DNA from 4 places in the Methylobacterium sp. UNC300MFChir4.1 genome. Region 4 is predicted to be linked to each of the others. Evidence: riboswitches for the same ligand, from Rfam matches in the RefSeq annotation. Region 4 holds a riboswitch; each other region holds the start of a gene.

Region 1 (4,103 bases), on a different contig from region 4:
ATCCGCTTAACCGGCGTGTAGTTGTCGTTCGAAGGAAGGGATAGCCTCATCGGCCACAGCCGTACGCCGCACGAGTACTTGTATCGCTTGGGCAGCGTCCGGCTGTGGCCGATGACTGGAAAAGGATATCTCAGCCGTTCGTACATCAGAACCTCGTGTGATCGGCTGTCATTTGGATGCGTCTGCGATCGAACTCACATTTTAGAGCGACCGCGCCCGCCTGTTCGGCCATCCAGCGTGAAGCATAAGCGTACCCATCGAGATCGAGAGGCACGCCACGGCGCAACACCTTCCATCGAAAGTGGCTCGGAAGAAGCTCACATCGTCGAACAACCACGGTGTAATCGGTCAAAGAATGATCCGCTTCGGACAGCAAACTCATGATTTGACCTCGTTCTGACGGATGCTCGTGAGCAGGCGAGATTCAAGTTTACTCATAGTACGACGCCGCTCTACCTCCGACATGCCACCCCACATTGCGATTTCTTGACGGGTTCGACCGCATCCGCGGCATAATCCGGTAGCGCCATCGAGGACACAGACTTTCGTGCAGGGGCTCGACGGCTTGCTCGAACTCATGGTCAGCAAACTCTACGGAAGCAGGAGGATCGCGGCGTAGATTTGCTTAACTGTTCGGTTTGACCTCTCGTCGTCCGGACGCCTGGTCGAGGCGACGCAGGAGCTTGTGGGCATCGGCAGAGGTCCAGATCCGGCTGCCGCGGGTCTTGCTCAGACCGCGACAGGTCATCTCGCCTGCGATCTCGGTCGCGGACCACCCGGTTTGGTCGACGATCGCCTTCAAGATAGGTTCAAGGCTGTTCGTGTAGAGGCGTGCTCGGGTCGAAGCTGCCGCCCCCCCCTGGCCTCACCGATGCGATAACGGGGCCGACGCGCATCGACCGGTTCCTGATCGTCACGGAGAGTGCGCATTGTCAGCCTTGTCGAGGAGTAAGCCGGCCGGCCGGCGGACCGGATCGGGGCTCGTGCGTTGCCAGAGGGGCATCAGGCCAATCTCTAAGCCTCCGGTGTCGGGCTGCTATCGATCTGGGGCGCAACCTGCCGACGAAGCAGTCCACGCAGTTCGGGACGACGGGCGACATAGAAGAGCGCAGCACCGGCTGTAACCGCTGTCGCTGCAGCGAGGCCAGGCCGACGGCGGACAGCCGCACCGATCGCATTCGTGATCTCGCCGACAGATTGCTGCGCGAGGCTGTCAGCGAACGCATCGACGTCGCGCGCGGCCCGCTCGCAACTCGCTTTGATCCATGGGAAGCCGTCGAGGTTCTTACTGGTGACCTTGAACGCAGTGGCGACATCCGCAGCGGCTTTGGCGGCCTGGTCCTTGCGCTGCGTGGCGTAGGCTTGCACCTGCGCACGAAGATTCTGTCCGACCGCTTCGGCCTGAACACTCACAGTCGTTGCGCCGCGCGCCTGAGCACCTTCAGGTACGCCGGCAGGAGAGAGTGGATCGTGAGAGCGAAGATCGGACACTGGCGAACCCCGACAGATTGGGGCGAAGGCCAGGCGGACGCATTGCATCTCGGTGCGGATACGCCATCCCGACGCAGCCGCTGCAAGCGACCCACCGGGACACCCCGCCCGAGAGACGTTCATCGATCGAGGCAGGTCTCCTGGCTCACGGATCACCGTCTCTGCCTGGCCTTCCCGGCGCGAGCGCCAGTGACCATTGTCGACAAAGACTCACCGCTTACAGTTGCGGGGGCAGCTCCGGCATCGCCTTTTCAGGCTCACCGAATTCCCTCTTAGCCTCGACCCGGCGAGCCGGTTCGAGGAACCACGATAGCCAAGCATGGCGCGAAGCTATGGAGTTTGTCAAAGCGGCTTATTGATCTGCCTCGGCCACGGCCGACCGTGTCCGCGGCGAGAGCCCCCTTCGGGGTTCAAGGACATCGATGTGTCGAGACCGATCGTTCAGAAGGCCATGAACGATCCGAGGCAGGCAATCGTCCGCCGTCAAGGGTGGCGACACGGCGGCGTATCCGACCCGACACACCACCCGGATGAAAATACGAGTTCAAACGTAGACGCAGGATTGCGCCTTGACGGCGAGCGCCGCCCGAATGCTAAGCCTTGCCGGACGGTTCCCTTTGGGGATCAAAAGGGAACGTGGTGAGGGGCTAGTCCCGAAGCCACGGCTGCCCCCGCAACTGTAAGCGGCGAGCCCAGCACCACCGCGTCACTGGATGCGTGTCATTCGGGAAGACGGTGCAAGGGCGACGACCCGCGAGCCAGGAGACCTGCCGTCAGCCGTGGTCACACGCGAAACGCGTTGGGCGGGGTGTCCTGACGGGTGTCGAATCGCTGGGCTGCTGCCGAGCGCGGCGACTTCATTCGCGGTGACGTGCCACTGCCGCCGTCGAGGCTTACGTGTCCCGTCGTTCTCTTCGCGCCATGCTCGCGCTTTCAGGTTGCAGCCTCGTCGTGCTGTCGACCGCATCCCATGCGCAGGATCGTCCTGCACAGGCCACTTCCACCGCTGAGACAACGTTGGAGGAGATCTCGGTCACCTCGGAAACGGTAGCCACGAAGCCGCAAACCGCGCCTGCCGCAAGCGCCGGATATGTCGGCGGTGTCACGGGCATCGGCGGCTCGTTGCTCAGCGTGGACTCGGCCAGCTCCGGGATCCTGACCGGGGCGCAGGTCAACAACCGGCCCGTGACCCGCCCCGGCGAGGTGCTGGAGGCCGTCCCGGGGCTCATCGTCACGCAGCACTCGGGCGAGGGTAAAGCCAACCAGTTCTTCCTGCGCGGCTTCAACCTCGACCACGGCACCGACATCGCCCTGTTCCTCGACGGCATGCCGCTCAACATGCGCACCCATGCCCACGGACAGGGCTACGCCGACATCAACTTCCTCATCCCCGAACTCGTCGGCGCGGTGGAGTTCCACAAGGGGCCGTACTTCGTCCGCGACGGCGACTTCGCCTCCGCCGGTTCGGTGCGTATCGACTACCTCGACAGTGTGCAGAAGAACCTCGCGCTCACCTCAATCGGCTCGTTCGGCTACAAGCGCGCCCTATCAATCGCCTCGACCCCGTTCGCTGAAGGCAACCTACTCGTCGCCGCCGACGCGCAGGTCTACGACGGGCCCTGGACCGTGCCGGATGCCCTGCGCAAGATCAGCACGGTCGCCCGCTACAGCCAGGGCACGGCGCTGGACGGGTTCTCCGTCACCGGTATGGCCTACGCTGCCCGCTGGACCGCCACCAACCAGATTCCCGAGCGGGCCATCGTCTCCGGGCTGATCAGCCGCTACGGCACCATCAACCCGACCGATGGCGGCGACACCTCCCGGTTCTCCCTGTCGGGCCGGTTCAGTGCGACGGACGATACCGGGGTCACGAGGGCCTCGGCCTACGTGATCCGCTCGCAGCTCAACCTGTTCAACGACTTCACCTACTTTCTGAACGATCCCGTCAACGGGGACCAGTTCCACCAGCTCGACCAGCGCATCATCGGCGGCGGCGAGGCCTTGCACATCTTCCAGGGCGATCTGTTCGGCCTTCCGATGGAGAACGAGATCGGCGTGCAGACCCGCACCGACTCGATCCGCGTCGGCCTGTTCAACACCACCAACCGGCAGTACCGCTCGGGCATCCTCGACGACCGCGTACTGGAGACGAGCGGTGCCTTCTACTTCGACAACCGCGTGCGCTGGACCGACTGGCTGCGCACCAGCCTCGGCTTCCGGGCCGATGGCTACTACGCGAGCGTCGTGTCGGACACGCCAGCCAATTCCGGGAAGGCGCGGGATGGGATCGTCAACCCGAAGCTCGGCCTCGTCCTGGGCCCCTGGTTCGACACCGAGCTCTACGTGAACTACGGCGGCGGCTTCCACTCGAACGACGTGCGCGGCGTGACCGCCACCGTCGATCCGACCTCGTCGCTGTTTAACACCACCCGCTCGCCCTTCCTCGTCCCATCCACCGGCTACGAGATCGGCCTGCGCAATCGCTCCATCGCCGGGCTGGAGACGAGCCTGGCCCTGTTCCGGCTCGATTTCGCGTCGGAGAACCTGTTCCAGGGCGACACCGGTACCACCGAGCCGAGCCGCCCGACCCGCCGCTTCGGCGTCGAATGGAC
Region 2 (4,103 bases), on a different contig from region 4:
ATGACCGGGTTCAGCCTGTTCTCGAAGACGAGCTTGACCGAGCGGATCCGGCCCTCGGCCAGGAGCCGGCCGATGACCATCCGGTAGAACGCGAAGGGCGGCTGCGGATAGTGCGGATCGACCCAGGTGCTGAAGATGTCGCCCGACCGGATGTGGATCAGGAGCTGGTCGTCGGGCTTCACCGGGAAGCTCTTCGGCAGGCCGTTGAACAGCGGCCGGATCACGCTCTGCACGATCGCGCGCGAATCCGTCGGCCCCCGCAGCGCGGTCACGCGCTCGAACTGCGTCGGGTCGAAGTACAGGCCCGACAGGAAGTAGCCGTCCGCCGGCAGCGGCTCGTCCGGCGGGATGAAGGTGAGGCCGTCGCAGGTCAGCCGCTCGGTCAGGAAGATCACCTTGCTGCGGTCGACCTTGGGCACCTTGATGTATTTCAGGTTGAGCGCCTTCGCGATCGTCACCGCGATGATGTACTGGACGAGGCAGTTGCCGAAGGCGCCGTTCTCGAACAGCGACAGGCCGACCAGGGCATGGCTGGCGCGGTCGGGCGCCGACTGGAGCGCGTAGGTGACGTAGACGTTGGCGCCGGGCGTCTCGTTCAGGAGCGTCACGTCGAGGCCGAGCATCGCCCGCAGCGCGATCAGGTCGACCGCGGCCTCGTCGGCGCGGATGCCGATGCCGGCGATCCGGGCCGGTTCAGGCGCGGCGATCCGGACCGCGCGCGCCCAGGCCCGCTCGTCGGGGACGATCGCGGCGACGAGGGCGTCCGGGGTCGCGGTCCAGCCGGCAAGGTCCGGCTCGGCCCACGTCACGCCGTCCTGCGAGACCGCCACCGCGACGTCGCCAGGCTCCGCGGGAACCGCCCCCTCCCCCGGCCGCAGGGCGACGGAATGGATCGGGAAGCGGCCGCCGAGGTCGACCTCGAGCCACGTCGTTCCCGTGCCCGCATCGGAGACGATCCGCGGCTCACGGCCGGCCGCGAGATCGACGAGAACCGGGGTCGGATCGTCTGTCGGGGCCATCGGGTCTCCGAGAGTTCAGCGCCCGCGCCGGGGCCGGGCGGGTATCGGGTGCGGCGGTGCCCGCTCCGGGGCGCGGCCGTCAAGCCCGCCCCGATCGCGGGGCGGGCGCGGGAAACGGCCGCGATCCGGCGCCGCTCCGTTGTGTCCCGGCGGTCATGCGTCTACAACGGCCGGGCGACGGTGCCCCGGAGACGGGGTGAAAAGGGAATGCGGTGAGGGGTTTGAAGCCCCGATTCCGCGGCTGCCCCCGCAACTGTGAGCGGCGAGCGCCCGCCAAGCGCCACCGGAGCGATCCGGGAAGGCGGTGGGCGCGCCGAGCCGCGAGCCAGGAGACCTGCCGTCGCGACAGGATCCCGCAATGCCGCCGGTGGGGCGGCTGGAGACGCTTCTGATGACGACGCAAACCCTCGCCCCCATCGCCGCCGGCACCCGCGCGTCGGAGCGCCCGATCGCCGTCGCACTCGCGGCCGTGCTGGGCCTCGGCCTGCTGTTCATGGCGGGCTTCTCGCCGGCGATCGCGCTCCACAACGCGGCGCACGATTTCCGGCACACCCAGAACTTCCCCTGCCACTGACGTCCCCGGACCAGGGATGATCATCCGGCTCCTGTCGGCGGCCCTCGCCGCCGGCTTCTTCGCGGCTGCCATCGTGACGGGCCTCGAACTCACGCTGACCTCGCCGCTGATCGTCGCGGCCGAGCGCTACGAGCAGCAGGAGGCGCCGAACCGGGCTGCCAAGGCGCTCCCGATCAAGGCGTTCCCGATCGTGCTCGCCCATGCCGGGCACGACCACGCCGCGCCCGACGCCGCGCCGGAATGGCAGCCCGCGCCCGGCCTGCCGCGGATGGCCTTCACCGGGCTCGCGACACTCGTGGGCGGCGTCGGCTACGCGCTGCTGCTCGGCGCGGTGATGCTCGCCTGCAGCCGCGAACCCACGCCGCAGGTCGGCCTCGCCTTCGCGGTGGCCGCCTTCGCCAGCGTCGCGCTCGCGCCGGGTCTCGGCCTGCCGCCGGAACTGCCCGGCAGCGCGGCGGCCCCGCTCGCGACGCGGCAGGCGTGGTGGGTGATGACCGCCGCGGCGACCGGCATGGGGCTCTACCTGATCACGATTCGCCGCGCGCTGATCACGATCCTCGGGGGGCTCGTCCTGATCATCGCGCCGCACGTCGTCGGTGCCCCGCAGGCGCCCGAGGCCGCGTCCGAACTTCCGGCCGCGCTCGCCGCGCAATTCGCCGCGCGGTCGCTCGCCATCAGCTTCGTGTTCTGGATCCTGATCGGGCTGGGGCTCGGCTGGGCGTGGCAGGCCTTCGCCCGCGGCGCGGATCGGGGAGCGGCCCGTGCCTGAGACCGTTCTCTACGTCTGCACCACCTGCCGCCGGCCGGACGACGACCCCGACGGGCCCCGCGCCGGGGCCCGCCTGCTGGAGGCGCTTCGAGCGCGGAGCGGCGCCACGCCGGACCTGCGGGTCGAGGCGGTGGAGTGCCTTTCGGTCTGCAAGCGGCCCTGCACCGTGGCGGTCGCCGCGGCCGACCGCTGGACCTACGTCTACGGCGACATGGATCCGGCCGCCTCGGCCGAGATCATCCTCGGCGGGCTCGCGGCCTACGCGGCGACCCCGGACGGCATCGTGCCCTGGCGCGAGCGTCCGGAGGCGTTCCGCAAGGGCGTGATCGCCCGCATTCCCCCTTTCCCAGAACCCCGCCCGGTCCCCGCCGGCACCCTGGAGCCCGCGGAATGACCCTCGTGAACAAGATCCCCTGCACCATCGTCACCGGCTTCCTCGGGGCCGGCAAGACGACCCTCGTCCGCCACGTGGTCGAGAACGCCAAGGGGCGCCGCCTCGCGATCCTGGTGAACGAGTTCGGTGATATCGGCTTCGACAAGTCCTTCCTGGCCGCCTGCGGCGTCGAGGGCTGCACCGAGGACGCCATCGTCGAGCTGCCGAACGGCTGCATCTGCTGCACGGTCGCGGACGATTTCGTGCCGGCGCTGGAGACCCTTCTCGGCCGCGCCGAGCCGCCGGAGCACATCCTGATCGAGACCTCCGGCCTCGCCCTGCCGAAGCCGCTGGTCCAGGCGTTCCAGTGGCCGGCGATCCGCTCGCGGGTGACCGTCGACGGAGTGGTCGCGGTTGTCGACGGCCCGGCGGTGGCCTCGGGCGCCTTCGCGGAGGATCCGGAGGCCCTCGCGGCCCAGCGCGCCGCCGACCAGTCGGTCGACCACGACAACCCCCTGGAGGAGGTGTTCGAGGACCAGCTCCTCTGCGCCGACCTCGTGGTCGTCAACAAGGCCGACCTGATCGACGCCGCGACGCGGGCGCGGGTCCGCGCCGAGGTCGAGGGGCACCTGCCCCGCGCCGTGAAGGTGGTCGAGACCGAGAACGGCGCCATCGACCCGCGGGTGCTGCTCGGCCTCGGCGCGGCCGCCGAGGACGATCTCGACGCCCGCCCCTCGCATCACGGCGAGGGCGAGGACCATGACCACGACGATTTCGAGACCGTGGCGCTGCCGGTGCGCCCGGCGGTGACCGCGGGGGATCTCGCGGCCCGGGTCGAGGCGGCGGCCGAGGCCGCCGGCGTCCTGCGCATCAAGGGATTCGCCGAGGTCGCGGGCAAGCCGATGCGCCTCGTGGTGCAGGGTGTCGGCCGGCGCGTGACCCATCACTTCGACCGCCCCTGGCGGGCCGGGGAAGCCCGCGACGGGACGCTGGTGGTGATCGGCCTGAAGGGCTTCGACAAGGACGCCGTCGCTTCGGCCCTCGCGGGATGAGGCCGGTCGCGCACGCCCGCCCGGACTCGCTCTAGGGGTCGCCGCGGTGCACCTCGTGCGCATCGATTCCGTCTCCCTCGACGAGGGCGAGGCGGCCGTGGATCTCGGGCAGGAGCCCGGCGACCTCGTGGTGCTGTCCTTCACCGACAGCGACCTCGCGTCGGTCGGGCAGACCCACGCCGCGGAGCCCGGCCTGCCGAGCCTGCGGCTCGCGAAGCTCGCCAGGCTGCGGCACCCGCTCTCGGTCGACCTCTACGTCGAGCGCGTCGTGGCGCGCGCCAAGGTCGTGGTGATCCGCTGCCTGGGCGGCCTCGAT
Region 3 (4,103 bases), on a different contig from region 4:
CGAAGCCCAGGAGGTTCCAGCTCTGCGCCATGTGGGGCGGGAGCGGCGCGCTCACGTCGACCGGCTTGCCGGTCCGCGGGTGCGGGATGACGATCCGCCGGGCGAGCAGGTGGAGGCGGTTCTGGATGCCGCCCGGCAGCTCCCAGTTCTCGACGGAGAAGTATTTCGGGTCGCCCACGATCGGGTGGCCGATATGGGCCGCGTGGGCGCGCAGCTGGTGCGTGCGGCCGGTGACCGGCTTGAACGACAGCCAGGACAGCTTCTGGGCCGCCTGATCGACCATCGCGTAGTAGGTCAGCGCGTGGCTCGCGCCCTCGTCGCCGTGCTTGGCGACCCGCATCCGCGCGTCGGCGTCGGTGGGCTCCTCCTTGGCGAGGTAGGTCGAGACGCGTCCCTGCCGGACCCGCGGCACGCCCGCGGTGAGCGCCCAGTAGATCTTCCGCGCCGCCCGGGACCGGAAGCTCTTGGCCAGCGTCGCGGCGGCGAGCCGGGTCTTGGCGATGATCAGGCACCCGGCCGTGTCCTTGTCCAGCCGGTGGACGAGGCGCGGCTTCTGGCCGTCCGGACCCGTGAGGGCGGCGAGCAGGCCGTCCACGTGCCGGACCGTCCCCGAACCGCCCTGGACCGCGAGGCCGAAGGGCTTGTTGAGGATCATCATGTCGGCATCCTCGTAGAGGATCAGCGACCGGATGAAGGCGGCGTCGTCCTGCTCGCGGGCGGCGCTGCGCGGCCGCTCGGTGGGCTGGTCGAGGCGCAGCGGCGGCACGCGCACGCTCATGCCCGGCTCCAGCCGGTCGTTCGGCTTGGCGCGCTTGCCGTCGACCCGCAACTCGCCCTTGCGGACGATGGTCTGCACGCGGGTGAAGGGCAGGAGCGGGAAGCGGGCGGTGAGGAAGCGGTCGATCCGCATCCCGGCCTCGTCCGGCTCGACGGTCAGGGTCTGCACGCCGGAGGCGAGGGTCGCGGAGGCGGCGGCGCGCTGCTCGCGCCGGGTCGGACCGGGCGCGGGGGCAGAGGCGAGGGCTGGGGATGGGGCCGCCGAGCGCTTGGCCGGCGGCCGGCCGCCGGGCTTGCCCGCCGCGGCGTCGCGCGGTGCGGCGGCCTCGCGGCGCGGCTTCGGCGGCCGGGCCGGCGCCGGGGCCGCAGCGGCCTGCGCGCCCCAGGGATCGCGGGTGCCGGCATCCTCGCCGCGGTTGCGGGCCGCGCGCTCGGCGGCGTCGCGGGCGCTGGTGCGCGGGCCCGTGCGGGCGCGGCCGTCGGCCTGGGCCTTGCCGCCCCTGAACTTGCTGACGCTGGACTTGCCGGCCTGAGGCTTGCGCCCCGTCGGCCCGCCGCTTCTGGGAGGTCGTATCGTCATGCTTCCGCCGGCACCCGTCTCCGCGTCGGACGGAGCGTCCGGGCGCATGGGCCGCGGCGTCGCGGACGTCCGGACCGATGGGATTGCCCGGCTGTAGCATCGCCCGCGCCGACCGGCAAAGGCAGTGGGCCGGCCCGGTCCGTCAGGGCTCCGCGCGCCACGCGTCGCGGAGGCGGTCCTTCAGGCCGGCGGGGAAGAGGTCGGGACCGCCCGGCACGTCGAGCCCGTCCAGATCGCACCACCGCGCCACGCAGGCGGTGCCGGAATCCTCGTGGAAGACGAAGCGCTCCTGCCCGTCGAACCGCCCCGGCGGCAGGGCGACGGGGAACAGGAACAGCACCTCGTGCCCGACCTGCCCCTCGTGCGTGAAGATGTTCTCCATGACGCGGGGGCCGCCGAGCACCGAGACGGTGACGCCGAGCTCCTCCCGGAACTCCCGGATCAGGGCGTCCTCGACCCGCTCGCCGAACGCGACGCTGCCGCCGAGCGGCCGGACGCCTTTCAGCCGCCCGTCATCCGCGCGGACCTCGGCCACGAGCAGGCTGTTGCCGCGCCGGGGCAGGCCCAGCGCCTTCACGCGAATCTCCGCAGGGGGCCGCCAGACCGTCATCCCGCAGGGGCTAGCCCGTCGTCGGCGCGGTCGCAACGGACCGGCGCACTGCGCGCCGATCCACGGCAACAACCGGACACACGGTTGACGCCCGCCCCCGCTACGGCCAAGCTGTGCTCGACGGTTCCCCTCGGGGATCAAAAGGGAACGCGGTGAGGGGTTCGCCCCGAAGCCGCGGCTGCCCCCGCAACTGTAAGCGGCGAGCCCTTCACCACCACGTCACTGGGTCACCCCGGGAAGACGGTGCGAGGGCGGCGACCCGCGAGCCAGGAGACCTGCCGTCAGCCGTGGTCACACGCGAAACGCGCCGGGCGGGGTGTCCTGGCGGGTGTCGAGGCGCCGCCAGTCCCGAGGGGAGGCGGCCGCCGAGGCCTCGTTCGCGGTGACGTGCCACAGCAAGCGCGCCCGCGACGCCGTTCCCCATGCCCGTCTCCGCCGTCCCGAGCCCCTCGAGCCCTGTCGCAGGACGCCGCCGCGCGCCCGCGCAGAGAGAGGCTTTCGCACGGCGGGTGCATTGTAATGTTATTACAATGCCTGTAGGACGCGGGGGCCGGCGCGCGCCGCGCACGGACCGCTTTCCCCATGTCTCCATCGACCCATCGCTCCTGCCTCGGCGGGCGGGCCCCCCTCTGCGGCGTTCTCCTCGCGCTCCTCGCCAGTCCGGCCGCCGCCCAGGAGGCGGTCACGCTGGATGAGCTGTCGGTCGCGGGCGCGGGCGGCGACCCGGGCCGCCTGCCGCCGAACGGGCTCAACCTGCGCACGCGCGACCGGACCGCGAGCCGCCTCGGCCTGACGCCGCTGGAGACGCCCGCCAGCCTCGACATCGTGTCGGGCGAGACCGCGCGGCTGCGCGGCCAGGACACGATCGCCGAGGCCGTGACCCAGGACGCGACCGGCATCACCACCATCGCGGCGCCCGGCAACGGCAACGGCGCGTTCACGTCCCGCGGCTTCGCCGGACCGAACTCGATCCAGCAGCTCTACGACGGCACGCGCTTCTACGTCGGCGCCAACACCGTGACCTTCCCGTTCGACACGTGGAACGTCGAGCGGATCGAGGTGCTGCGCGGGCCGTCCTCGGTGCTCTACGGCGACGGCGCCATCGGCGGCGTCATCAACGTGGTGCCCAAGAGGCCGGTCTTCGTGCCGATCAACGCCGCCCGCGCGGTGATCGGCACCGACGGGGTCGCGCGGCTCGCCCTCGATTCCGGCGGCCCGCTGGGCCAGGCTGAGTACGGCGACACCTTCGCGTACCGCCTCAACGTCAGCAGCAACCGCGCCGACGGCTGGATGCGGCCGAAGGGCGATTTCCGCAACCTCGCGGTCTCCGCCGCCCTGCTGTTCCGGCCGAGCGCCGACCTCGCCTTCACCCTGAGCCACGATCTCGGCTACCAGGAGCCCGCCCGCTACTGGGGCACCCCGCTGGTCGAGGGACGGATCCCGGATCTCATCCGGTTCAACAACTACAACGTCCGCGACGCGAAGATCACCTGGGCCGACAACTGGACCCAGCTCAAGACCGAGTGGTCCCCCTCGGCCGACATCACGATCCGCAACACCGCCTACCGGCTGACCAGCCGGCGCCACTGGCTCGACGTCGAGCAGTACAGCTACAACCGCGGCACCGGGCTCGTGGACCGGGGCGACTACCTGGAGATCTACCACAGCCAGGAGCAGGTCGGAGACCGCCTCGACGCGACGGTCCGGGGCAGCCTGTTCGGGCTGCCGAACCAGTTCGTGGCCGGCTTCGACGTGAATCACATCGACTTCCGCCACACCAACAACTTCTATTTCGACGCTCCGACAACCAGCGTACCGCTCACCGGCTACGATCCGGGCCTGTTCCCGCAGAACGGCCGGGCGCGTCCAGCCTACGCGACGCAGACGAGCCAGGCCTCGGTCTTCGCCGAGGACCGGGTGATCCTGTCGGACAAGCTGTCGTTCCTCACCGGCGTGCGCCTCGACGTGCCGACGCTGAACCGCGAGGACCTGCAGACGGGATCGCGGTTCGAGAAGACCTACCGGGCGCTCGGCTACCGGTTCGGCCTCGTCTACAACCCGACGCCGGACAGCGCGCTCTACGCCCAGTACAGCTTCGCCACCGACCCGGTGAACAGCCTGATCACGCTGTCGCAG
Region 4 (4,103 bases):
TCGGGATGACCGAGCGCCGCTGCAACCTGCCGGATCTGCGCCCGGACGCCGTCGAGGTCGGCCGGCACACCGAGTTCGAGCACGGGGGCACCGACGCGCTTGAGCATGCCCACCGTCGTGCGCGTCGTGAAAGCACCTGCGATGACGAGGTCGGGTTTCAGGGCCACGACCTCCTCGGTGAGCCCCCGCGTTACCGGCAGCCCGAACGCCTCGCTCGCGACGGTCGACCCGCGCGGGTCACGGGCGAGGTAGGTGACGGCCAGCACCTGATCGCGGTCCGCCAGCCGCAGGACAAGTTCGTCGGCACACAGGTTCATCGAGACCACCCGCACGGATGCCGCCGCTGCGCCGAACGGCACGACGGACAAGATGGCCACGAGGGCGATCATGAGGCGCGACGGCATCCGCGACCTCAGAACGATGTCATGCGGACGCCGCCGTAGACGGCGAGCCCCGGCCCCTGGAAGCCGGTCGGGTTCTGGTAGCGCTGGTCGAACAGGTTATCGATCCGCCCGAACACCGTGAGGGTCTCGCTCCAGGCGTAGTTGACCGAGAGGTTCACCAGCGTGAAGCCGGGGGCTTTCAGGCGGGGCACGGAGAAGTCGCGGTTTCCGTCCACGAACGACCCCAGCACGATGAGCGTGCCGGTCATGGTCAGGCCCGGCATCAGGTTCCAGATTGCGGTCGCACTGACCTTGTTGCGTGGCCGGCGCAGCAGCTCTTGGTGGGCGATCTCGTCCTTCGTCACCGTGGTGGTCCAGTCCAGCCGCCCGCTCCAGAACTCATTGAAACGCAGGGCGACGAAGCTCTCGGTGCCGTAGGCGGTCGCACGGCCGACGTTCACGTTGGTGGAAAAGGTCGGATAGTAGGCCGTCTGGATCAGGTTCTTGAAGTCGGTCTGATAGTAGGTCGCGCCCACGGTCATGAACCCATCGAACAGCGGCTGCTCGAAGCCCCCGTCGAAGCCGTAGCTCTCCTCCGGCCGCAGGTTTGGGTTCCCGAAGAAGCGGAAGCCCGGGTAGTCCTGATAGAGTTGGCTCAGGGTCGGCGGCTTGAAGCCCGTGCCGACGCTGCCCTTCAGGCGGGTCCCGGTGCCGGGCACGATGTAGCTCGGCGCCACCCGGTAGGTGGTCGCGCCGCCGAACTGGTCGTTCGCGTCGTGGCGGATGTTGGCGACCAGCGCGGCTCCCGCGAAGGGCGTCGTCTGTAGCTCGGCGAAGCCGGCGGTGTTGCCGTTGGATCGGTCGATGCCGGTCGTTTCGAAGCGCTCATCCTCGCGCTGGGCCCCAAACAGCACGAGGTTGCCGGGTGAGACCTGCCAGTCGCCGCGGTAGTCGAACCGGGTTCGCTCGCCGAGGTAGGTGGTGGGCGTCGGCGGCGCGAGTGGATCCAGCGGGCCCGCGAACAGGCGGTCGAACTTCGAGTAGTTCGCCCCGAAGACGTTGTGGAAGCCCGGCACCGGCGTCCACTCGGCCTCGCCCCTCATGATCAGTTGCTGTTGGTCATTGAGGTTTCGGTACGGAAGCAGCACGTATGGGAAGCCGCCGTCAGCCTGGTCGAGATAAGCGCTGTCGGAGAAGCGCAGGACGTAGTTGAGCCGGAACTCGTCGGTGAGTTGCGCCCCGAGCTTGGTCGATACCGTCTTGATGTCGGTGAAGGCCGTCCGCAGCGGCACGCCGCGGGGCAGCAGTTCGAACGGGGTGACCTGAACGGCGGATTGCCGGATGTGGCCGACCGACACCGAGTAGTCGAAGATCCCCTCCGAGCCCGAGATGTTGCCGAACTGGTTGAAGGTTCCGAACGAGCCGCCCTCGACCGTCGCCGTTGCCCGAGCCGGTCCTTCGCCACGCTTGGTCACGACGGAGATGACGCCGCCGATGGCGTCGGCCCCGTAGAGGCCGCTCTGCGGCCCGCGCAGCACCTCGATCCGCGAAAGGTCGTAGGTCTGCAACTGGCTGAAATCGAAGGCGCGGTTTGGGGTCGAGGGGTCGTTGACGTCGATGCCGTCGATCTGGACCTTCACGTGGTTCGAGTTGGTGCCGCGGATGAAGACCGAGGTCTGACCGCCGGAGCCGCCGGTCTGCACGACGTTGAGGCCGGGCACCTGCTGCAGGGCATCCGGCACCGTCCGGCGCTGCTGCTCCTGAAGCAGGCGGTCGGTGAGCACGGTCACGCTCGATCCCGTGCTGGCAATCGGCGTCGGCACGCCGGTGGCTGAGACCGAGATCTCGGAAAGGGCGACTGCGGCCTGCGCGCCTCCCTGGGCATCGGCGAAGGGCGCGGCGACCTGCTGCGCGAGGGCGGGAATGGAGACGAGCAGCGCGGATGCCGCGCAGGACGGCGCCAGCGTGCGCCGGAGCGCGGAGGGGACGGAACAGGACACGGGGCGGCCTCGGGGGACGGCTGTGGCACGTCACCGCGAACGAGGCCTCGGCGGTCGCGTCCTCCAAGGAACCACGACGCCGCGACACCTCCCAGGACACCCCGCCCGGCAAGCTCCGCGTGTGACCACGGCTGACGGCAGGTCTCCTGGCTCGCGGGTCACCGCCCTCTCATCGTCTTCCCGGGCGAGGCCGCCCAGTGACGTCGTGATGAAGGACTCGCCGCTTACAGTTGCGGGGGCAGCCGCGGCATCGGCCGAGCCCTCACGGGCCTGACTTCACCGCGTTCCCTTTTGATCCCCGAGGGGAACCGTCTCGACCAAGCTAAGCTGCGGTGTGTCCATCCGTCAACGCACGGAAACACGTTGTTCAGATGTGTGGCGTCTGAGGCGTCGGTCGATGTCAAGACAGGTTGGATTTCCGCCAATCCGTCTCGAAGTCACACCCTCGCAAAGCGACGAACGGCTGCCGCGCTCGCACAGGAGAGGTTGGGCACGCTGAACACCTCAGCAATGGTCGTCCGATCTTCGGTCGAGGTGATTGCCTTGTAGGATGCGGTTCACGGTCAAGCTTGGGCAGTGTATGACGTTCTGCAGCGATCCTCATACCGCGGCCGATACATGATCAAGTTGGCGACCCTCGCCGTCGCCGCGATGGCGGCAAGCTTCCTCGGACCGCTCCAGACAGCAGCCGGGCAACTCACCTATTCGTGGCCCTCGAACGTCGGACCGCTGAACCCGCACCTCTACGCGCCCAACCAGATGTTCGCGCAGGCGAGCGTCTACGAGCCTTTGGTGAAGTACCGCGGAGATGGATCGGTCGAGCCCTGGCTAGCGACCTCGTGGACCATCTCCGAGGATGGGCGGACCTACGATTTCGCCCTGCGCCCCAGCGTCACCTTCAGCGATGGGACGCCCTTCGACGCGGCCGCGGTCAAGGCGAACTTCGACGCGATCCTGGCAAACCGCCAGCGGCACGCGTGGCTCGATCTCGTCCAGCAGATCGAGCGCACTGAAGTTGTCGGGCCTCTGGCGTTCCGCCTCGTCCTGAAGGCGCCGCACTACCCAACGCTACTCGAACTCTCCCTGCCGCGGCCCTTCCGGTTCCTGTCTCCGAGCGCCCTGGGCCCCGGCGGTACGACGGCCGTCGGCATCAGGGGGCCGGTCGGCACGGGGCCGTGGCGGCTCGTCGACACCCAGCTCGGTGTCTTTGACACGTTCGAGAGCAATCCGGGCTACTGGGGCCGGAGACCCATCTTCGACCGGCTCGTCGTAAAGGTCGTCCCCGATCCCAACACCCGCGTCATGGCCCTGCAGACGGGTGAGATCGACCTCGTCTACGGCGCGGCCGGGCAGATTCCTTCAGAAGCCTTCGTCCGGCTCCGGCAAATGGGTTCGAACTTCGCCGCAGCGGTCTCGCCGCCACTGGCGACCCGGGTACTGGCGATGAACTCCGCGCGCTTCCCGACCGATGATCGGGCGGTCCGCCTCGCCATCAACCATGCCGTCGACAAGGATACGCTGGTCCGGACGGTGCTCGACGGGATCGAGCCACGAGCCGATTTCCTATTCGCGCCGCGCGTGCCGTACGCCGACGTCGGGCTGAAGCCCTATGGCTTCGACCGGGGCGCGGCCTCCCGCATGCTCGACGCGGCCGGCTGGACGCTCGGGCGCGACGGCGTGCGTGCAAAGGACGGACGCCGCCTCGCCGTCGAGGTCGATT

Evidence for each region. Region 4 has a riboswitch for cobalamin ahead of BMY19_RS22570 (TonB-dependent receptor plug domain-containing protein). Riboswitches for the same ligand answer to the same signal wherever they lie in the genome.
Region 1: it holds a riboswitch for cobalamin, as region 4 does, so the genes downstream of both, BMY19_RS26800 (TonB-dependent receptor) here and BMY19_RS22570 (TonB-dependent receptor plug domain-containing protein) in region 4, are expected to answer to the same signal.
Region 2: it holds a riboswitch for cobalamin, as region 4 does, so the genes downstream of both, BMY19_RS03230 (CbtB domain-containing protein) here and BMY19_RS22570 (TonB-dependent receptor plug domain-containing protein) in region 4, are expected to answer to the same signal.
Region 3: it holds a riboswitch for cobalamin, as region 4 does, so the genes downstream of both, BMY19_RS19630 (TonB-dependent receptor) here and BMY19_RS22570 (TonB-dependent receptor plug domain-containing protein) in region 4, are expected to answer to the same signal.

What each region holds. Positions count from the first base shown of each region.
Region 1 is NZ_FOCS01000031.1:21,873-25,975, reverse strand. It holds gene BMY19_RS26805 (DUF1289 domain-containing protein) at 379-579, opposite strand; gene BMY19_RS30645 (hypothetical protein) at 1,015-1,413, opposite strand; cobalamin riboswitch at 1,604-1,815, opposite strand; cobalamin riboswitch at 2,083-2,281, shown strand; gene BMY19_RS26800 (TonB-dependent receptor) at 2,413-4,103, shown strand, end outside.
Region 2 is NZ_FOCS01000001.1:664,862-668,964, reverse strand. It holds gene BMY19_RS03235 (discoidin domain-containing protein) at 1-1,019, opposite strand, end outside; cobalamin riboswitch at 1,181-1,376, shown strand; gene BMY19_RS03230 (CbtB domain-containing protein) at 1,411-1,593, shown strand; gene BMY19_RS03225 (CbtA family protein) at 1,610-2,362, shown strand; gene BMY19_RS03220 (DUF1636 domain-containing protein) at 2,355-2,756, shown strand; gene cobW (cobalamin biosynthesis protein CobW) at 2,753-3,787, shown strand; gene cobN (cobaltochelatase subunit CobN) at 3,834-4,103, shown strand, end outside.
Region 3 is NZ_FOCS01000015.1:54,116-58,218, forward strand. It holds gene BMY19_RS19620 (RluA family pseudouridine synthase) at 1-1,357, opposite strand, end outside; gene BMY19_RS19625 (NUDIX hydrolase) at 1,500-1,967, opposite strand; cobalamin riboswitch at 2,072-2,265, shown strand; gene BMY19_RS19630 (TonB-dependent receptor) at 2,550-4,103, shown strand, end outside.
Region 4 is NZ_FOCS01000019.1:105,076-109,178, forward strand. It holds gene BMY19_RS22565 (ABC transporter substrate-binding protein) at 1-404, opposite strand, end outside; gene BMY19_RS22570 (TonB-dependent receptor plug domain-containing protein) at 413-2,383, opposite strand; cobalamin riboswitch at 2,502-2,711, opposite strand; gene nikA (nickel ABC transporter substrate-binding protein) at 3,035-4,103, shown strand, end outside.